DNA from 3 places in the Scandinavium lactucae genome. Region 1 is predicted to be linked to each of the others. Evidence: predicted binding sites of a transcription regulator. Region 1 holds the regulator's gene; each other region holds the start of a gene.

Region 1 (5,137 bases):
CACGCCTGAATTCCTCAAAGGGCTGCGCGAGTTATGCGACCAGCATCAGGCGCTGTTAGTGTTTGATGAAGTGCAGAGCGGCATGGGGCGTACCGGGTCGCTGTTTGCCTATCAGCATTACGGCGTGACGCCGGATATTCTCACCAGTGCCAAAGCGTTAGGCGGCGGTTTCCCGGTGAGCGCCGTGCTGACCACCGAAGAGATAGCCAGCGCATTTCACGTCGGTTCGCACGGGTCGACCTATGGCGGTAATCCACTGGCCTGCGCGGTGGCTGGGGCGGCGTTTGACATTATTAACACGCCAGAAGTGCTGGACGGCGTAAATGCAAAGCGCGCGCGTTTTGTGAAGCATCTGCAACAGATCGACGCCGAGCTGGATGTTTTCAGCGATGTACGCGGCATGGGTTTGCTGATTGGCGCTGAGCTGAAGCCGCAGTACAAAGGCCGCGCACGCGATTTCCTCCACGCTGCCGCGCATGAAGGTGTAATGGTGCTCAACGCCGGGCCGGACGTAATGCGCTTTGCCCCTTCTCTGGTGGTGGAAGAGGCGGATATTGACGAGGGGATGACGCGTTTTGCCGCTGCGGTGAAGAAGGTCGTGAAAAGCTAAGCGCGCTTCTTCAACCAAATCCCATGATGTGGGCGCTGACGCCATGCCACTGAAGAGATGGTGTGCATGGTGTTCAGATGCCCCAGAATACGTTGTAGATGCTGTTCCATGGTGCTGAGCGGTCCATGCGTCATCGTGTCCGTAGACTCCATGATATTCGCATCCCCGCTACCTCCCGCCTCGTCATACTCCAGCCGCTGTTGGCAGCGTTGCAACGCAATTTCGCAGGACTGTAAATAACGCTGAGCCAAATCGTTGGTCAGCATGTTGTGTTCGCGCGCCAGCGTGGTCATGGCATTGATATGCTCGACGATAAACTGGCTGTGCGTTACCCACAGTTTCATGTCCTCCAGATAATGTGAGTTAAAGCCCGGTTCCTGCATCGCCTGATTCAGCGAGTTGAACAACGCGTTATGCGCCTGATTCACACGCATTCGCTGATACGCCAGGGTGGGTGCCTGCGGGTCGCTACTGAGGATCAGCCGCAGGGCATCCTGGTCGGCCTCCAGCGCCTGCTGGGCATTTTTACGCAGGAGCCCACTTTGCCACTGCGGCCACAGCCAGACCATTCCACCGAAGGCAATCAGACAACCAATTACCGTGTCGACAAGACGGGCGAGAATGAAATGTTCGCCGTTGAGCGTCAGTAGCTGAATGGTGTACACCGCGGTGACCGTAAAGCCCACGGTGGCCCAACCGTAGCTCTTACGAATGATCAGATAGCTCGCAAGGGTAATCAATAACATGGACGCCAGGGTGTAGCCTTCCGGTACGTGGAAGTGCAAGGTGCCAGCGGCAATCACTAGCCCGGCCAGCGTGCCCGCGGCCCGGTGAAAAATTCGCACTCGCGTTGCGCCGTAGCCGTTCTGCGTTACCAGCAGGACGGTCATCAGGATCCAGTACGGTTTCGGAAGATTCAGCGCCGCTCCCATCAGGCTGGCGATGCTCAGCATCACGCTGATTCGCGCCGCGTTTCGCAGCGCCGGAGATTTAAACGACAGGTAGCTTTTCAGCGCGGCGAAAACCGGCAGACGGCGTTCGTTATCAGCCATCAGATTGCGCGGGTACAGCGGGCGTTGCATCCGCAATACGCGGGCGATGCGGCTGAAATGCCAGGCGCAAAACTGGCCGACGGGATTATCCGGGTGCTGATGGGCAATTTTTTCCAGAGCACCAATTTGTTTATCCATGTTAAAGCGCTGCGGAAAACGGTGATAGAGGATGTCATCGGCCATCACCCGCAGCCGGGCGGCGATGGTTTGCGCATTCCAGCGGATCACCGCTTCAGCATGGCTGCGTTCCACCAGTTTCTGCACTTCTGCGGGCTGGTGCAGGCTGACCGAAATATGTTCTTGCAGATCGAGGCCAATCTGGAAGGCGCGCAGCAGGCGCTTATATTCGTGATTCTGGTTGGCGGCCAGCATGTGCATTTGCTGGTAACACTGGGTAATCAGGTCGACGGCTTTTTGCTGTCGAGTGAGCAGTGGCGGCAGCGCTTTTTCCGGATCGGTATGCTGGGTCAGCAGGCTATATTTGGCTTCACAATAATCCGCCAGCTGGCGATAGAGCAGGCTCAGGGATTCGCGCAGCGGCTGTTCGCGCCACATCCAGAACCAGAACCAGTTAAACAGGCCGTACCACAGGGTGCCGAGAGCGTAAATCAGCAGCGGCTGCCACACTGGCATATTGCCTGCCAGGCTGAGGGTGAAGATCGAGGCAATCAGCGAAGCGGGCAGCAGGCGCGCGTGCAGAGAACTGATTTCGGCGGTAACGCCGAGCAGCATCGCCAACCCGCTCAGAATAATGGGCAGCGGTACGTCACGCGCCAGTAACAACTGCACCGCGAGGCTACAGCCCGCAAACAGCGAACCGCCAATAATCAACCGTTTGAAGAAGCGTTTGTGGGGCGTGTCCAGCCCGGCAATGTTGCAGCAGGCGGGAACCAATGAAAACAGCAGACCGTACTTGAGATACCCCAAAGCCAGACCGATAGCCACGGGTAAACAGAGCACCAGCGTTTGTCGCAGTGCGTAGTTAATTTCCGGGTGATAAATCAGCCTGCGCCACATGAGGGGAGAGACAAAAACGGCGTACTGCCCCAGGGCAATACGCCGTTAATCTGGCTTAGCGGGTACCGTAGACCACGATAGTTTTACCGTGGGCGGAGATCAGATTCTGATCTTCCAACATTTTCAGAATACGGCCCACGGTTTCACGTGAACAGCCAACGATCTGACCGATTTCCTGACGGGTGATTTTAATTTGCATACCGTCCGGGTGGGTCATAGCATCAGGCTGTTTCGCCAGGTTCAGCAGCGTCTGCGCGATACGACCGGTTACGTCGAGGAACGCCAGGTTGCCCACTTTTTCAGAGGTGACCTGCAGGCGACGCGCCATCTGGGAGGAGAGGCGCATCAGAATATCCGGGTTGACCTGGATAAGCTGACGGAATTTTTTGTAGGAGATTTCGGCCACTTCACAAGCGGTTTTCGCCCGAACCCAGGCACTACGCTCCTGACCTTCTTCGAACAGGCCAAGCTCACCGATAAAGTCGCCCTGGTTAAGGTAAGAGAGGATCATCTCTTTACCTTCTTCATCCTTGATGAGTACTGCAACAGAGCCTTTCACGATGTAGTACAGCGTTTCTGCTTTTTCACCCTGGTGAATCAGCGTGCTCTTCGATGGGTACTTATGAATGTGGCAATGAGACAAGAACCATTCAAGGGTAGGGTCTGTTTGCGGTTTGCCAAGCACCATGCGCGGTTATCCTCTGTTATAAGCTGTCTCCAGTGGCAGACAAAACACTGCCGCTGGCTTTGCAATCGTATCCTTCCCTGTGCCTGGGAAGTCGGCTGTCGGATTTTACTGCAGCCTGTAGTGTGATGTCCTCTGCATACATGCAGTACTTCAATGTATTACTGTAGCATCCCGACTGTTTTAGCATAGCTTTTGCCGCGTGTCTCCTGGTGTCTCGCTTCAGCATGACGCACGTCGCCTTCCGTTGCGAGAATTGTTATGTGCGCGTAATCTGTCAGGAAAATTGCAACTCTGGAGTTAACAATTATGCAAGCGCGTGTGAAATGGGTTGAGGGTTTAACCTTCCTGGGGGAGTCTGCTTCTGGCCACCAAATCATGATGGACGGTAACTCTGGTGACAAAGCGCCAAGCCCGATGGAAATGGTGCTGATGGCAGCGGGCGGATGCAGCGCGATTGACGTGGTATCGATTCTGCAAAAGGGGCGTCATGACGTGACCGATTGTGAGGTGAAGTTGACCTCTGAGCGTCGTGAAGAAGCTCCGCGTCTGTTTACCCACATTAATTTGCACTTCATCGTCACCGGCAAAGAGCTAAAAGAAGCCGCGGTGTCGCGTGCGGTGGATTTGTCCGCTGAGAAATACTGCTCGGTGGCGCTGATGCTGGAGAAAGCGGCGAAAATTACCCATTCGTTTGAAGTGGTCGAAGGATAAGCGCCCAGCCCGGTGGCGCTGTGCTGACCGGGCCTACTGTTTATCGGGTGACATCAACCTATCTTTTTGCCTTCCATCAGCCGTTCTACCAGCGGCGACATAATCAGCTCCATAGCCAGTCCCATCTTCCCGCCCGGCACCACTAATGTATTCATATGAGAAATGAATGAACCCTGCAGCATCGCCAGCAGCCAGGGGAAATCAATATCGCCCAGATTCTGGAAATGGATGACCACAAAGCTTTCATCGAGCGAGGGGATCCCTTTCGCCGCGAACGGGTTGGAGGTGTCCACGGTGGGTACGCGCTGGAAGTTAATGTGGGTGCGTGAGAATTGCGGGGTGATGAAGTTGATATAATCTTCCATCGAACGGACTACCGAATCCATGACGGCTTCACGAGAATGTCCCCGTTCGCTGGTGTCACGCGTCAGCTTTTGGATCCATTCGAGGTTCACAATCGGTACCACGCCGACCAGCAAATCGACATGTTTCGCCACGTCGTGCTGTGGGGTTACAACCCCGCCGTGCAGGCCTTCATAAAACAGCACGTCTGAGGGTTCAGGTAACGGTTGCCACGGCGTAAACGTCCCCGGCACCTGATTCCACGGCACTGCCTCATCGTAGGTATGCAGATATTTACGCGACTGCCCGCTGCCATTCAGGCCATAGGTCAAAAACGTCTGTTCCAGTAGGCCGAAGTCGTTGGCGTCCGGGCCAAAATAACTGATGTGTCGGCCCATATCGCGCGCTTTGCGGATCGCCATGTCCATTTCTGGGCGGGTGTAACGGTGGAAACTGTCGCCTTCCACTTCCGCAGCGGTCAGATTGAGTTGAGCAAAGATTTTACGGAAAGCGAGGCTGGTGGTGGTGGTTCCCGCGCCGCTGGAGCCGGTCACGGCGATCACCGGATGTTTGGCAGACATAACTACTCCCTGAAGCAGTAATATTTTTGAGTATAGTCAGCCGTGAAATTGGGTACGGGGCATGAGGTTCACCGTCTCGTGCAGTTCGGACCACACCAGGACGACGTCCCCGCTTTTCAATTGTTGTTTTACGTCG
Region 2 (5,137 bases), on a different contig from region 1:
GACGTGGCCGTCTTTCTCATCAACCAGTTTCTGCAACACGGTTGGCGCTGGCGGTTCAACGGCCAGATCGTGACGGTTGCCGGTACGTTCGAAGTTACCCGCTTTATCGCCCACGAATGGACGCGCAATTACGCGACCAATGTTGTAGCCGCCTTCGGTCAGCTCTTCACGCGCAATTTCGCACAGCTCATACAGCTTATCGAGGCCGTAGGTTTCTTCGTGACAGGCAATCTGGAACACGGAATCCGCGGAGGTGTAGAAAATCGGTTTACCGGTTTTCATATGCTCTTCGCCCAGCTCGTCCAGAATCACGGTTCCGGAAGAGTGACAGTTACCGAGGTAGCCCGGCAGATTGGCACGTTTCACCAGTTTATCGAGCAGCTCCTGCGGGAAGCTGTTGTGATGTTCAGGGAAGTAACCCCAGTCAAACAGCACAGGCACACCGGCGATTTCCCAGTGGCCAGACGGGGTGTCTTTCCCCGAAGAAAGCTCATGCGCCCAAGCGTATGCGCCAGTCACTTCGGCGTTGCCGTCCATACCTGCGGCAACCTTACCGGTAGAGCCTTCGTGGGCTTTCACCAGACCCAGACGGGTCAGGTTCGGCAGGTTCAGCGGGCCCTTACGGCCTTTATCTGCTTCACCTTTCGCACAGGCCTCTGCGATATGGCCCATGGTGTCGGCACCAACATCACCAAAACGTTCTGCGTCTTCGGTGGCACCGATCCCAAAAGAGTCCAGCACCATAATAAATGCACGTTTCATATCTTCTCCGTACGTTTTGCGCTGCAAAAAAGCGATCAGATCAGTATACCGCTATTGCGTGATTCGACGATAGACCGTTGGTGTTTCTTTCGGTGCGACGTCGTCCAGTTTAATTGCCGCTTTCACCGCTTTCGCGGCTTCTTGCCAGCTCGCTTCGTCTTTGGCGTGGATGACGGCCAGCGGACGCTGTCCGTCAATGCTGTCGCCCAGACGGGCCATGTCGGTGAAGCCGACGCTGTAATCCAACGCATCAGAAGCCTGACGACGTCCGCCGCCCATCGACACCACCGCCATGCCTAATGCGCGGGTGTCCATCATGGAGACAAAGCCTTCGGTATCGGCATAGACCGCTTTGCTGAGCATCGCCGTTGGCAGGTATTTCGCGTAGTTCTCAACGAAATCGGTCGGGCCTTTTTGCGCCGCAACCATACGACCGAAGATCTCCGCGGCTTTACCGCTGTCCAGCCCCGCCTGCAGTTTGGCGCGGGCATCGGCTTCGTCTTTCGCCAGACGGCCGGAAATGAGCATTTCCACGCACAGCGCCATGGTCACCTCGAACAGACGCGGGTTACGGTATTCACCGGTCAGGAACTGTACGGCTTCGCGGACTTCAACCGCATTCCCGGCGCTGGACGCCAGCACCTGGTTCATGTCGGTCAGCAGGGCGGTGGTTCGTACGCCTGCGCCGTTAGACACGCCAACAATGGCCTCGGCCAGTGCCGCTGAGAGTTCATAGGTCGGCATAAATGCGCCGCTGCCCACTTTTACGTCCATGACCAGCGCGTCCAGCCCTTCAGCCAGTTTCTTCGCCAGAATCGAAGCGGTGATCAGCGGAATAGAATCGACGGTGGCAGTGATGTCGCGCGTGGCGTAAAAACGTTTGTCCGCTGGCGCGAGGGAGCTGGTCTGCCCGATGATCGCCACGCCAACGTCTTTAATAATTTCGCGGAAACGGTTGTCGTCCGGGAAGATATCGAACCCCGGGATCGCTTCCAGTTTGTCGAGTGTCCCGCCGGTATGCCCCAGGCCACGCCCGGAGATCATCGGAATGTATCCGCCGCAGGCCGCCACCATTGGGCCAAGCATCAGCGAGGTCACATCACCCACGCCGCCAGTGGAGTGCTTATCCACAATCGGGCCATTCAGATTAAGGCTTTTCCAGTCGAGTACCGTGCCTGAATCCCGCATCGCCATGGTCAGCGAGACACGCTCCTCAATAGCCATATCGTGGAAGAAAATGGTCATCGCCAGGGCGGCAATCTGCCCTTCCGACACGGTGTTATCACGAATACCATTGATGAAGAAACGGATCTCTTCGTCACTCAGCGCGTGACCATCGCGTTTTTTACGAATAATTTCTTGTGCGAGAAACACGGTAACCCCCATGAGGAATCGGGTTGAATGCGGCGGTTAACCCACCGCGAAGAAATATTACTCTACATAATTCGAGTTGCAGGAAGGCGGCAAGGGATCGAATCCCCAGAAGCTTACAGGAGTAAGTGACTGGGGTGAGAGAGTGCAGCCAACGCACCTGCGGCTCAAAGTATGACGAGTAATCAGTAGCTGCTGGCGCTCTTGCCGTCGCCATGGCCCAGGGCTTTCAGCAGGCTCGCGAGCAGGCTGGATGCGCCGAAACGGTAGTGACGGGCGTCAGCCCAGTCGGCACCGAACAGATCATCGGCAATCGCCAGGAAGGTTTGTGCATCTTCCGCAGTACGTACGCCGCCCGCTGGCTTAAAGCCGACGGTTTTTTCAACGCCCATATCACGAATAACTTCCATCATGATCCGTGCGCTTTCCGGGGTGGCATTCACTGGCACTTTACCGGTAGAGGTTTTGATGAAATCAGCCCCGGCGTTGATAGAGATTTCAGATGCTTTACGAATAAGCCGCTCTTCTTTCAGCTCGCCGGTTTCGATGATCACTTTCAGCAGCACGTTCGCGGCGGCGCAGGCGTCTTTACACGCTTTCACCAGATCAAAACCGACCTGCTCGTTACCGGCGATCAGCGCGCGATACGGGAAGACTACGTCCACTTCATCTGCACCGTAAGCGATAGCCGCCCGGGTTTCCGCCAGCGCGATATCGATGTCATCGTTGCCGTGCGGGAAGTTGGTAACGGTGGCGATACGCACATCCGGCGTGCCCTGTGCATTCAGGGTTTTACGCGCGATAGGGATGAAACGTGGATAAATGCAGATTGCCGCGGTATTGCCCACCGGGGTTTTCGCCTGGTGGCACAGGGCAATGACTTTCGCATCGGTGTCATCATCGTTCAGGGTGGTCAGGTCCATTAATTTTAACGCGCGCAGGCTGCTTGCAGTTAAATCGGTCATGTTATCTCCGGTGTTTAATTTTACCTTGCGGGTCTGTGACTATTTTAACACCGACCCACGGTTACACTTCGATCCTCATCACAGTTAATGAAACGCGTATGCAAATTTGCATGACTGTAATGAGAGCTCTATCACTCTTTAAAGCGTCAGTGTGGGAGGTTGGATCAAAAGTCCCGCTGGCGCTTTTCTCTACACTGTCCTCATCGTCAACGCGTCTGAGGAACTTCTATGTCTGACTCTTTTGAGCAACGTTGCCAGAATATTGTGACAAGCAAAACGCTAAGCCCCGAGCAAAAACGTCACTTCCTGGCCCTTGAAGCAGAAAACGCTTTACCCTATCCCGACCTGCCAGCGGATGCCCAGGCGGCGCTGAATGACGGCGTTATCTGCGACATGTTTGAAGGCCATGCGCCGTTCAAACCGCGTTACGTCCTACCGGACTACGCCCGCTTCCTCGCCAATGGATCGCAATGGCTGGAGCTTGAAGGGGCGAAAGACCTGGATGACGCGCTGTCGTTACTCACTATTCTCTATCATCACGTGCCTTCGGTGACCTCGATGCCGGTTTACCTTGGGCACCTGGATACGATCCTTTCGCCTTATGTTAAAATTCTAACACAAGAAGAAATCGATATCCGCATAAAACGTTTCTGGCGCTATCTCGACCGCACCCTGCCGGATGCGTTTACCCATGTCAATATCGGCCCGGAAGATACGCCGGTGACGCGCGCCATTTTACGGGCCGATGCTGAGTTAAAGCAGGTTGCGCCGAACCTGACCTTTATCTACGACCCGGAAATTACGCCGGATGATTTACTGCTTGAGGTCAGCAAAAACATCTGCGAATGCAGTAAACCGCACATCGCCAACGGCCCTGTAAATGATAAAATTTTCACAAAAGGACAGTATGGGGTGGTCAGTTGTTACAACTCACTGCCGCTGGCGGGCGGCGGCAGCACCCTTGTTCGCCTCAATCTGAAAGAAATCGCGCTGCGTAGCGCATCGACGGAAGACTTCCTTTCCCGCGTCCTGCCGCACTATTGCCAGCAGCAGACCAGCATCATTGATGCTCGCTGTGCGTTCCTCTATCAACAATCGCACTTCTTTGAGAATAGCTTCCTGGTAGCCGAAGGGTTGATTGATCCGCAGCGATTTACGCCGATGTTTGGTATGTACGGCCTTGCCGAGGCGGTGAATGTGCTGTGTGAAAAAGCGGGCAGCCCGGCGCGCTATGGTCAGCATGATGAAGCCAATGAGCTCGGCTGGCGCATCAGTGCGCAGCTGGCAGCGTTTGTAGAAAATACGCCAGTGAAGTATGGCTGGAAGCAGCGCGCACTGCTGCATGCACAGTCGGGTATCAGTTCCGATAGCGGCACCACGCCGGGGGCACGCATTCCTTATGGCAGCGAGCCGGATCCGGTCAGCCACCTGCTGACCGTCGCCCCGCATCACGCCTTTTATCCTGCCGGGATCAGCGACATTCTGACCCTGGACGAAACCATCAAACGCAATCCACAGGCGGTTATGCAGCTGTGCCTGGGTGCGTTTAACGCCGGAATGCGTGAGTTTTCGGCTAACGTCAGCGGCAACGATTTGGTTCGTGTCACCGGCTATATGGTGCGCTTATCCGAGCTGGAAAAATTCCGCGCGGAAGGCTCGCGCACCAATACCACGTGGCTGGGCGAAGAAGCCGCGCGCAACACCCGCATTCTGGAACGACAGCCGAGAGTCATCAGCCATGAGCAGCAGATGCGCTTTAGTCAGTAATATCATTCCGTTCTCCTGCGTCGACGGCCCTGGCAGCCGTCTGACGCTGTTTTTACAGGGCTGCAATCTGCGTTGTAAAAACTGCCACAACCCGTGGACTATCGGGCACTGTAACGACTGCGGCGAGTGCGTCTCGTCCTGTCCGCACGGCGCGCTTTCAGTGCTAAACGGGCAGGTTATCTGGCAGGAAGCGGTGTGTCAGCAGTGCGATACCTGCCTGAAACTCTGCCCCCAGCAGGCTACGCCGATGACGCGGACGCTGACGGTCGACG
Region 3 (5,137 bases), on a different contig from region 1:
GTAATCGAGCACGATATCCGCGGGATCAACACCACCGGCAATCAAATCTTTGCGCATGGTCATCGGTTCGTTATAGCTTTGCAGCGCGTTGTCACCGCTCAGCAGCAGGTAATTCACTTTGCCGCTGTTATAGGCGTTCAGCGCACCCTGAATGCGATAGCGATAATACTGATTGATAACCCCGGTGCGGTAATACTTGGCGGTGCCGAGCACCACCCCGACCTGACGGTAGGGCAAATCCTGTAGTTCATCATAGATATACGGGGCAGTTTTCCAGCTCATCCAGCGGTCGAGGCCCAGTACGGTCAACAGCAGCAGGCCTACCAGGACTAACAGGCTGTATAACACGCGCTTTAACATGGACTTGACTCAGTGGTGGATGAATATTGACTCAGGCTACTTTACCCGCGGGGGAAGAGCAAGAAACAGTAGTTTAACTGGGGGGATTTTCATCAGCGCGGGCTGTGAAGCCCGCACCGTGAGATCAGGCCAGCAGCGTGCGGTCGATGTTCTGACAGCCCAGCGCTTTCAACGTTGCCGCGGTGGCATCCCACTGGATGAGCGGCGCATCGGCACGTTCGGCCAGCATCGCGCGTTGAATATCCGGATAGTCATAGCCGTTGAGGCTCAGCAGATTCAGCGCGCCCTGCAACGGCGGTAATGACGGGTTAAATGCCGCGTTCTCGGCATAGCTGCCGGCGAAAATCGTGCCGTCGCGTAATTCCAGCGCTACGCCGGACGGCGATTGGCTGTACGGGGCGTGACAGCGGTTTGCGGCCTTAATTGCCGCCTGCGTCAGGGCATCACCTTCCAGCGCATAGCCATGATCCTGGGCATCCATCAGCAGCGTTTTGATGTCCAAATCTTTCGGGCCAAACGCATCCGGCAGATAGTCTTTCAGCGTATGCGGTTCGCGGCCAGGCAGGTTGATTTGCAGATCAAGCCCGCTGTTGAGTTCATTCATGAACTGGCGGCAGTGGCCGCAGGGCGTGTAGTTCACGGTAATCGCTTTCAGCGCTTTTTCACCGCGTAGCCAGGCGTGGCTGATGGCACTTTGTTCTGCATGAACGGTTTGCTGCATGGTCGCGCCGATAAATTCCATATTGCCGCCGAAATACCAAGTGCCGCTCACCCCACGGGCGATAGCGCCAACGTTAAAATGTGACAGGTCGGCGCGGGCACAGGCGGCAGCCAGCGGTAACAGCGCGAAAGCCAGCGCGTCTTCGTCCAGTCCCGTGGCTGATTTCAGCGTTGAGACCTGCCCGGCGCTCAACATGGCGGGAAAATGCACATCAGCGAGCACCGGAGCGAGGGCTGATTGCAATTCCGCACTGAGTTGCGGGAAAGCAGATTGAAAACGTGGATGCATGGCAATGGCCTCTTACAGGTTAAGGGATGACAGTGTACGGACCTGTTAAGGGCTAATGTGTGATTTGGATCTTACTTTTTATGCAACTTATGAAAATTGACTGAAATTTGTGTGATGCGTCGCGTTATCCGACCACGGCCAAAATCACCGGGAACAGGAAAGGTGCCACCAGCGAAGTGATAATCCCGCAGATAACCAGCGCCAGCGAACTGAACGCACCTTCCTGATAGTCCAGCTCGGCACAGCGGGCGGTGCCCAGGGCGTGTGAGGCTGTGCCCATCGCCAGACCGCGCGCGGCTTTGGTGTTAATACGCATCAGATTTAACAGGGTATGACCAAACACCGCGCCAAGAATACCGACAAAAATCACGCACACCGCGCTGATCGCCGGAATGCCGCCGATGCTGCCGCCAACCGCCATCGCAATCGGCGTTGTCACGGATTTCGGTAATACCGAGGCGGCGATTTCAGGTGTCGCCCCCATCAACAGCGCGACGGTCGTGCCGGTGACCATCGCGACTACGCTGCCGATAAAGCAAATGGTGATAATCGATTTCCAGCGGGCACGAATCTGATGCAGCTGTTCATACAGCGGGTAAGCCAGCGCCACTACTGCGGGCTGCAGCAAATCGTTGAGGATTTCACTCCCCTTGAAATAGTGGTCGTAAGGAATCCCGGTTAGCAGCAGGAACGGGATGATCACCACCATCGCCACCAGCAGCGGGTTCAACAGCGCCATTTTGAAGCGGGCAGCCAGCTTGCGGGCGGCAAAGAATACGGCGAGGGTTAACGGCAAAGACCACCAGATATAATGCATCATTCGTTTTCCGCTCCCTTCTGACCGATCACTTTGCGTTCGCCATGCACCAGATGGGAGCTCCAGCTCACCACCAGGAATACTACCAGGGTGCTGATGGCACACGACACCACCACCGGGCCAAACTGGGCGCGCAGCACGTCAACATATTGCATCACCCCCACGCCAATCGGCACAAACAGCAGCGCCATATAGCGGATCAGAACGTAACAGCCAGGATTCACCCACTTAGCCGGGAGAATTTGCAGCGCCAGCAGGACGAACAGAATTAGCATTCCAATAATGCTGCCAGGAATGGTGATGGGTAACAGCGACGCGATAAAAATTCCGGCGTACAGACAGGCGTATATCAGCACGAAAGCACGCAGGTATTGCCAGATGATATTCAGTGTTTTGCTCATGGTCATAGCCCTTGATGAAACGCATTCATCATACAATTAAACCCTGAAATGTGCTACCGATCACATCATGAATTCTGGGCATACAAAGCATTCCTTTTGGGCACCCTGCGCCGCACACCGAAATGCACCCTAAATCGTTGGTAGTCAGTGTAGTTTATAAGGGGCTTCAAACCAGACAACAACAACGCTACCATAGCGCCTCTTTTTTCTCCGGATACTGATATGCGTGTTCTGCTAGCGCCGATGGAAGGCGTGCTCGATTCACTGGTGCGTGGCCTTCTGACCGAGGTGAATGATTACGATCTGTGCATCACTGAATTTCTGCGGGTGGTGGACCAACTGCTGCCGGTGAAATCCTTCCATCGCCTTTGTCCTGAACTGTTGAACCACAGCCGAACAGCCTCTGGCACGCTAGTGCGCGTACAGCTATTGGGTCAGCATCCGCAGTGGCTGGCCGAAAACGCGGCCCGTGCGGTGGCGTTGGGTTCGTGGGGGGTGGATCTCAACTGTGGCTGTCCGTCGAAAGTGGTCAACGGCAGCGGCGGCGGGGCGACGCTGTTAAAAGACCCGGACCTTATCTATCGCGGTGCGAAAGCGATGCGTGAAGCGGTGCCAGCGCATCTGCCGGTGACGGTTAAAGTGCGTCTGGGCTGGGACAGCAGCGACAGGCAGTTTGAAATCGCTGATGCCGTCCAGCAGGCTGGAGCCACCGAGCTGGTGGTTCACGGGCGTACCAAAGACGATGGATACAAAGCCGATCGGATCAACTGGCAGGCGATTGGTGAAATCCGTAAACGGTTATCGATCCCGGTGATCGCCAACGGTGAAATCTGGGACTGGCAAAGCGCCCAGGATTGCATGGCCGCTACCGGCTGTGATTCGGTGATGATTGGCCGGGGGGCGCTCAATATTCCAAACCTCAGCCGGGTGGTGAAATACAACGAACCGCGAATGCCGTGGTCGGAGGTCACCGAACTGCTGCGCAAATACAGCCGCCTCGAAAAGCAGGGCGATACCGGGTTGTATCACGTAGCGCGGATCAAACAGTGGCTCGGCTACCTGCGCAAGGAATACGTAGAAGCCACCACGCTGTTCACGACGATCCGCACTTTACAGGACTCTGGTTCCATCTCCGACGCGATAGAACAGTACGCGCAGCATCAGGCCTGATATTACCCCGGCTTACGTGCGCTCAGCAGGAAGAGCATCGGACGCTCTTTCTCTTCCGCCAATCCCGGATTAGCGGCGATCTGCCCGGCGCTCGGGCCCCATTCATCAAGCTGTTCAATGACAAAGCCGGCGGCGATAAGCGCGTTTATCCAGGTCGCCAGCTTGCGGTGCTGTTTCTTCACGCCGTTGGCAAACCAGTTGCTGAGGCGTTCCCCTTCCAGCTGATAATTCGCCACCGGCCAGGTTTTTTGCCCGTCATGTTCAATAAACCAGCCCTGTTTGAGTGCCGCGGTATAAATCGGGTGCTCGGCGGAAAATACCAGTTTGCCACCGGGTTTCAGCGCCTGAAACAGCGTCCGAAACAGCCTGTCGATGTTCTGTAAATAATGCAGCGCCAGCGAGCTGTAGGCGAGGTCAAGGCTGTCAGCGGGAAGCATCAGAGCTTCGAGGTCGGCTCGCTGATAATCAATTCCAGGCACCTCGGTCATTTCACGTGCGCGGGCCAGCATCTTTTCTGAAACATCGAGCCCCAGCACGTGAGCGGCCCCTTGCTGTTGCGCCCAGCGGCAAAACCAGCCGTAGCCACAGCCTAAATCAATTATCGCTTTACCCTCAATTGCGGGCAGCATCTGCTGTAAAGCGAGCCATTCAGGTGCGCCGTCCAGGCCTTTAACCGAGCGGTCAAGGGTGGCATACCCGGCAAAAAACTGCGGGTCGTCGTAAATATTCTGCGTCATACACTCTCCTGTGATGAAGACGTCCGCCCCAACTATAATTTATGCAGCTATTATGGAAAAGCATGAGGGAATATGTCGGGCTATTGCTTTTTCATGGTTGCCACGCTTTCCTAAACGCCTTCTGCATTTTCATATTAAAATGCGCGTCCTCTCAAAAAACAGAATTCCGATATGAAACGTACTGCTATTGTCGCTGCAATGCTCAGTTTGCCGCTGGCTGCCGTGTTGGTTGGTTGCGCGCCGTCACACGATACTGACGGGCCTTTAAAACAGCAATTACCTGCATCTCATGTTGATAATACCCTGCCGGTGGCCCTGCAACATGGCTGGCCGCAAAGCAACTGGTGGCAGGATTATCATGATCCTCAGCTGAATAATCTCATCACTAGCGCGTTGAACAATGCCCCCGATATGCAGGTGGCGCAGCAGCGCATCAGATTGGCAGAAGCGCAGGCGCAAATGGCGCAGTCGCAGCTTGGCCCGGAAGTGAACTTCGGGGCGAACGTTGAGCGCCAGAAAATGTCGGCTGAAGGCCTGATGGGGCCGTTTGCGACCGAAGAAGGCGGTGGCCCGTGGTATACCAACGGTACGCTGGGCCTGACCGCAGGCTGGGATCTTGACCTGTGGGGCAAGAACCGGGCGC

The links. Region 1 encodes CRP, which controls carbon source genes, mostly activating them, when cyclic AMP is high. Its sites were predicted from a motif close to ATGTGANNNNNNTCACAT; they were not measured.
Region 2: the regulator CRP is predicted to act here: its motif matches at 3,218-3,235, upstream of deoC (deoxyribose-phosphate aldolase).
Region 3: the regulator CRP is predicted to act here: its motif matches at 2,636-2,653, upstream of SIK69_RS12550 (CidA/LrgA family protein).

What each region holds. Positions count from the first base shown of each region.
Region 1 is NZ_JAWXRD010000003.1:188,589-193,725, forward strand. Features, by position in the region: gene argD (bifunctional acetylornithine/succinyldiaminopimelate transaminase) at 1-610, shown strand, start outside; gene SIK69_RS05160 (YccS/YhfK family putative transporter) at 607-2,679, opposite strand; gene crp (cAMP-activated global transcriptional regulator CRP) at 2,735-3,367, opposite strand; gene SIK69_RS05170 (OsmC family protein) at 3,674-4,078, shown strand; gene SIK69_RS05175 (phosphoribulokinase) at 4,132-5,001, opposite strand; gene SIK69_RS05180 (YheU family protein) at 5,038-5,137, opposite strand, start outside.
Region 2 is NZ_JAWXRD010000001.1:187,812-192,948, reverse strand. Features, by position in the region: gene deoB (phosphopentomutase) at 1-762, opposite strand, end outside; gene deoA (thymidine phosphorylase) at 814-2,136, opposite strand; gene deoC (deoxyribose-phosphate aldolase) at 2,319-3,098, opposite strand; gene SIK69_RS00905 (YjjI family glycine radical enzyme) at 3,327-4,865, shown strand; gene SIK69_RS00900 (YjjW family glycine radical enzyme activase) at 4,837-5,137, shown strand, end outside.
Region 3 is NZ_JAWXRD010000030.1:99,103-104,239, reverse strand. Features, by position in the region: gene sanA (outer membrane permeability protein SanA) at 1-360, opposite strand, end outside; gene cdd (cytidine deaminase) at 485-1,369, opposite strand; gene SIK69_RS12555 (CidB/LrgB family autolysis modulator) at 1,494-2,189, opposite strand; gene SIK69_RS12550 (CidA/LrgA family protein) at 2,186-2,587, opposite strand; gene dusC (tRNA dihydrouridine(16) synthase DusC) at 2,810-3,757, shown strand; gene SIK69_RS12540 (methyltransferase domain-containing protein) at 3,760-4,494, opposite strand; gene mdtQ (multidrug resistance outer membrane protein MdtQ) at 4,666-5,137, shown strand, end outside.